One region of the Mesorhizobium sp. B2-5-11 genome, then DNA from elsewhere that is predicted to be linked to it. Evidence: riboswitches for the same ligand, from Rfam matches in the RefSeq annotation. Region 1 holds a riboswitch; the other holds the start of a gene.
What was found. A riboswitch is a leader RNA that binds a small molecule or an ion and turns the genes downstream of it on or off. The one in region 1 is predicted to bind thiamine pyrophosphate.
Positions count from the first base shown of each region.

Region 2: it holds a riboswitch for thiamine pyrophosphate, as region 1 does, so the genes downstream of both, FJ490_RS14120 (YkoF family thiamine/hydroxymethylpyrimidine-binding protein) here and thiB (thiamine ABC transporter substrate binding subunit) in region 1, are expected to answer to the same signal.

Region 1 is NZ_VFUK01000002.1:67,330-70,344, forward strand. Features, by position in the region: gene thiP (thiamine/thiamine pyrophosphate ABC transporter permease) at 1-253, opposite strand, end outside; gene thiB (thiamine ABC transporter substrate binding subunit) at 491-1,489, opposite strand; TPP riboswitch at 1,532-1,647, opposite strand; gene FJ490_RS07430 (thiamine diphosphokinase) at 1,736-2,380, shown strand; gene FJ490_RS07435 (ABC-F family ATP-binding cassette domain-containing protein) at 2,382-3,015, shown strand, end outside.
Region 2 is NZ_VFUK01000004.1:68,569-71,583, forward strand. Features, by position in the region: gene FJ490_RS14115 (ABC transporter permease) at 1-600, opposite strand, end outside; gene FJ490_RS14120 (YkoF family thiamine/hydroxymethylpyrimidine-binding protein) at 699-1,307, opposite strand; TPP riboswitch at 1,298-1,411, opposite strand; gene FJ490_RS14125 (hypothetical protein) at 1,630-1,947, shown strand; gene msrA (peptide-methionine (S)-S-oxide reductase MsrA) at 2,087-2,605, opposite strand; gene FJ490_RS14135 (hypothetical protein) at 2,790-3,015, opposite strand, start outside.

The DNA of each region.
Region 1 (3,015 bases):
GAAAGCGCGGATGCCGCGACAGCGCGCGAGCCACGAACAGGGCCGGCGCCACCGACAACAGCGTCGAAAGCGCCGCCTGCCACAACGTAAAGCGCACGACGCGCAGGAGATAAGGATCGAAGGCTGCCCAGGCTCCGGAGAAATCGTTCGCGCCTTCGAAAAGAAGACCCGCAAACGCGCCGCCGATCAGGAGCCCGATCGCCGCAAGCGCGAGGATACCGGCGGAGATGCGGGGGTCAGACGCGCGCTGCACGCTGCGCCACCCAAAGGACCTTTAGCGAGCGTCGCGTTCCTTCGCGCCCCCCTCTGTCCTGCCGGACATCTCCCCCACTTGGGGAGAGATTGGCTGCTTCAGCGCTCCACCCTCTCCTGTGACGTCGCCAATTGGCGAAAGCCGTCGTGACGGCCAATCTCCCCCCTCGTGGGGGAGATGTCCGGCAGGACAGTGGGGGGCGCTGTAGAGCACTCATCATCCGATCATACGACCAAACTACTTGCTCATCACCGCCAGCCATTCATCCACCCATGCCTTGCGGTTGGCCGCGACCTCCTCGGGACTGAACAGCAAGGTTTTGGTCGGTTTGACCAGTCTGTCGAAGGCCGGATTGAGCGGCTTGTCGGTCTTGCCGGCCGGGAACATCCAGTTGGTCTCGGGGATGGCATCCTGGAATTTCGGCCCGGTCATGAAGGCGATGAACTTTTCCGCCAGCGGATTTTTGGCTCCCGTCGTGGTGATGCCGGCGACCTCGATCTGCAGATACTCGCCCTCCTCGAAGGAAGCGGCCTGGTAGCGCTCGGTGTTCTCGGCAACCATGTGGTAGGCGGGCGAGGTCGTGTAGGACAGCACCATCGGCGCCTCGCCCTTGGTGAACAGGCCGTAGGCCTCGCTCCAGCCCGGCGTCACGGTCAAGACCTTTGCCTTGAGCTTGGCCCAGGCCTCCGGCGCCTTGTCGCCATAGACCGACTTCACCCACAACAGCAGGCCGAGGCCCGGCGTCGAGGTGCGCGGATCCTGGATAACGATCTTGTCGTCGGCACTGCCCTCGACCAATTCCTTCAGGCTCTTGGGCGGCGTCTTCAGCTTCTGCGTGTCATAGACGACGGCGAAATAGCCATAGTCGTACGGGACAAAGATGTCGTTGTTCCAGCCGCCCGGCACATTGAGCCCGGTCACGGCGCCATGCGGCGCAAACAGGCCAGTGGCCTTGGCATCGGCGGTGAGATTGGTGTCGAGGCCAAGCACGATGTCGGCCTTGGTCGCGGCCCCTTCCAGCTTGACGCGGTTGAGCAGCGCGACGCCGTCGGCAACCGAGACGAAGTCGACATCGCAGCCGCATTCGGCCTCGAATTCCTTCTTCACCACCGGGCCGGGGCCCCAGTCGGCGGTAAAGCTCTCATAAGTGTAGACGGTGAGCTTGTCCTTGGCTAAGGCCGGCCCGGACAGAACCACGACCATTGCAGAGACAAGGGCGTATAAAAGCGTGCGCATCGGCGCCTCCTTCGTTCGGGTTAAAGGAATTGAGGCGTCGGACTGTCCGAAACGTCTAATCCCTCCGCCGGTACAAACCGGATCAGGTTCAGCGGGTTGGCGAGACTGCCTCTCAGCCGGTCCGCGAAATATCGCGTCCGGCACCCCGTTAGAGCGCCTCGACACATAGGCCCGGCCGGTGAACCGCGCAAGTGGCTGTTTGCCGGCCTTCCGTTTCCGCTGTCGGGCTGGTAAGGGCCACACGATATGAGCACATTCACCATCCTGCTTGGCGGCGATCTCGTCCGCACGCCACGGCTCGACCGTCAGGTCGAGGGAACCCGCGTCATCGCCGCCGATGCCGGCATCGGCCATGCGAGGACGCTCGGCCTTGTGCCGGAACTGTGGGTCGGCGATTTCGACTCCGTGCCCGCCGGCCTGCCGGATGAGTTGGCCGCGGTGCCGCGCCGGACCTTTCCGGCAGAGAAAGACGCCACCGATGGAGAACTCGCGATATCGGCCGCCCTGGAGCGCGGCGCTACCAGCCTCGTGCTTGCCGGCGCCTTCGGCGGCAAGCGCGCCGACCATGCCTTCCTGCACATGGCGCTCGCCCTGCGGCTGGCCGGGGCCGGGACAAAGGTGCTGTTGACCAGCGGCGCGCAGGAAGGCATGCCCCTGGCGCACGGCACGGTCCGCTTCGACTATGCCGACGGCACCCTGTTCTCGATCCTGGGTTTTTCCGAGCTTGCCGGGCTGACCGTCGCCGGCGCGAAATGGCCGCTTGACCGCGTCAAGGTCGCGTTCGGCTCGTCGCTGACCATCTCCAACGAGGTCAAGGGCAGGCTCGAGATCGCGCTGGGAGCGGGCCGCGCGCTGCTGCTCGCCCATCCCTATCCCTTGCCAGAAAGCTGACATGGCGCCGCCTCTTCTCAATCTCGACGGAATAAAACTGACCTTCGGCGGCACGCCGCTGCTCGACGGCGCCGACTTGGCTGCGTCGGCCGGCGACAAGATCGCGCTGGTCGGCCGCAACGGGTCCGGCAAGTCGACGCTGCTCAAGATCGCCGCCGGCCTGATTGAGCCCCAGGACGGCGAGGTGTTCCGCCAGCCATCGGCGACCGTCCGCTATCTGCCGCAAATGCCCGACATGGACGGCTTCGCAACCGTGCGCGCCTATGTCGAGGCCGGCCTCGGTCCCGCCGACGATCCTTATCGCGCCAGCTACCTGATGGAGCATCTCGGCCTCTCGGGCGAGGAGCAGCCGGGCGACCTGTCTGGCGGCGAGGCCAGGCGCGCCGCCCTTGCCCGCGTCATGGCGCCGGAGCCCGATATCCTGCTGCTCGATGAGCCGACCAACCATCTCGATCTCTCGGTGATCGAATGGCTGGAAGAGGAGCTCGTCCGCACCTCCTCGGCCCTCATCGTCATCTCGCACGACCGCCGTTTCCTCGAGCGCGTCTCGCGCGCCACCGCGTGGCTCGACCGGGGCCAGACGCGCCGGCTGGATAAGGGCTTCGGCCATTTCGAGGAATGGCGCGACCAGGTGC
Region 2 (3,015 bases), on a different contig from region 1:
CTTGGCGTTGAGCATGTAGATGCCGAGGCCCTTCGCCGCGCCCGCATATTCGGCGAAGATGGCGCCCACGACAGCATAGGTGATCGAGATCCTGACACCGGCGAAGAAGTAGGGCAGCGCCGAGGGCAGCCGCGCCAGGACGAAGACACGCCAGCGCCCTGCCCCCATGGCGCGCAGCATTTGGCCGATCTCAGCCTCCGTCGCCTCATATCCTTCGGCCAAAGCCACCAACATCGGAAAGAAGGTGACTAGCGCCACCAGCATGATCTTGGGCATCAGCCCAAAGCCGAACCACAGCACCACCAGCGGTGCAATCGCCACCAGCGGCAAGGTCTGGCTGACCACGAAGACCGGAAAAAGGGCGCGCCGCAATGGCTGGGAGAAGTCGATCAATATCGACATCGCAAAGGCACCGCCGAGCGAACAGGCAAAGCCTGCGAGCGTGGCACGGAGGGTTGGCACGGCGTTATCGGCCAGCGCGTGCCGGTTGAGCATTGCCTGAGCGAAGACGCGCGATGGCGCCGGGAGGATTGTCGGCTTGATGCCACCAAAGCGCGCATAGAGTTCCCACGCGGCTAGCAGCAGCCCCACCGAAAGCATCGCCGGAGCGGTTCTGGCGATGAGGTCCACGATCGGACGCGAAGGGGCGGACGGGGAGGACACGCAGGTACCCGGAGCGGATGGCGCGGGGCGCGCCGTCAGACGGCGGTGGGGCTGTTGGCCGAGACGGTGACGTCGAGCGTTACGTGGCCGGCACCCGGCCCGAAGCGGCAAAAGGCCTCGTTGAGTGCGGTAAAAATGGCGCCTGCGTCGCCGCGCAACTTTGTGCAGAAATGCTTGGAGCGCTCATATACGCCCGACTGCTTCAGGAAGTCGATGCAGCCATAGATCTCGTCCATGTGGTCGTGGGTGCCCATGACATAAAGCGAGAACTGCGCCGCCGCCGGCTGGCCGGTGGCGGCCACGCCGCGCACGGCGGCGATAGCGGCTTCCTTGCGCGGGCCGAGCGGCCCGGCAGGTCCGCCAAACGCGTCGGAGCGGCAGATCGGATCGTCCGGCTCGCCCGGGCAGCCGCGCGAGATGGCGGCCGAAAGCACGCAATGCTTGCCGCTGCGCGCTGCCGCCACGAACAGGTCGCGCATGGCAGGAAACAGCACCTCGGGCGGTCCGACCAGCAAGGTCGAGATATCGTCGGTCTCGATCCGCAGTCGATCACGATAAGGGTCCAGTGCCCCGAGCGCGCCAAGGATGACGCCGACAAAATCGCTGGACATGGGATATAGGGAAATCTGTGCGCCTGAAAACATCGCCCGCCTCGCTCCGCTGGTATTACCCAGATCAGCTTCTAGGGTCTGTGGGCTTGCCGCCCCCGTCTCAGCCCCGACCGTACGGAGCACCCCTGTGGATGGACGCGTTAAAGCACCAATCGGGCGGCTATGAAAGCTGTTTTTTCAGGACCATCGCCGGAAATGCATTGCGCCAGGCCTGATTTATGGGCGGTTCCGTCGGGCCCGGTCTTGAGGGAAATTTGTCCGGAACCTTAGCCACGACGAGTGGTTGTCCCTATAGTCGCAAACGCGACGAACTTCGTGGAAACGAGCGAAGACTTCACAGAAATGGAGACAAACCATGCTCATGAAAATCCTCGCAGCTTCGGCTCTTACCATTGGTCTCGCGACTTCGGCGATGGCGCAAAGTGCTGGCGGAAACGGCGCCAATAATGGGCCCGGCAGCGGCCAGTCGGTCACGGTCGACCCGAACACGCCGGCATCGCCGAACACGGTGGATCCTGGCACGACCGGCAGCACGACCGTCATGCCCGACGGCATGAATTCGAACGCGGACCGGAACTGTCCGGCCAGCCCACAAGGTGCTCAGCCGGATGCCAGCCACACCGCTCCGGGCACGGCTTCGCCGACCGTCAATGACAAGCATTGCGGCAAGTAGCCATTCGCCGAAACTGCTGGAGAACGCCACGGGGCGTCTGTTCCGTGGCGTTTCCGTCTCTTTATGTTTCACCCTCGCCGAACAGGCAGGCGCCTGAGACGTAAACCGCCACCGGCCTTCGTCTCGGTTCGGGCGCCGTCTACGAAACAGCCTTTTCGCGAACCGGCAGCTTCCAGCCCGGCCTGACGAAATGACAGGTGTAGCCGTTCGGGTATTTCTGCAGATAGTCCTGATGCTCGGGTTCGGCTTCCCAGAACGCGCCGGCCGGAGCCACCTCGGTGACCACCTTGCCGGGCCACAGGCCCGAGGCGTCGACGTCGGCGATAGTGTCTTCGGCGACGCGCTTCTGCTCATCGGTGGTGTAGTAGATCGCCGAACGGTAGCTCATCCCCACATCGTTGCCCTGGCGGTTGCGTGTCGTCGGATCATGAATCTGGAAGAAGAACTCCAGCAGCGTACGGTAGCTCACCCTGGCGGGATCGAAATTGATCTCGATGGCTTCGGCATGGGTGCCATGGTTTCGGTAGGTGGCATCAGGCACGTCGCCGCCGCTGTAGCCGACGCGCGTGGACAGGACGCCCGGGATGCGTCGGATCAGATCCTGCATGCCCCAAAAACAGCCGCCGGCAAGCACCGCGCGTTCGCTTGAAGTCGCCATATCAAATCTCCCCAAAGCAACTCCGGGGAAAGGTTGTAGCCGTTTCCGTCCGGAATTGCGCACGATAAAACTGGAGGCCCGGCGCTATGACAGCCGCTCCAGGATTTCCCATAGATGGGCATTGTCGTCGGCTTCGTCCAGTCGACGGGGGCGTCCTGCTGCCGATCACCACGGACGCGCGGCGTCACTCCCCAGGCCTGAACCTGCGCACCACGACCTCGAATACGATATCCGATATCCACATCGCGCAGACGCCGATGAGGAATGCGGCCGCCAGGGTCGTGGTGTCGTCATTGGCCATCGGCAGGCCCATGGCGCGGGAATACTGGACCACGGGCAGCGTCAGATAGGCGGCGGCGAGCGCGCCGCAGATCGGCGAGGCCACCATCTCGCGCGGCTTGTAGCGGTGG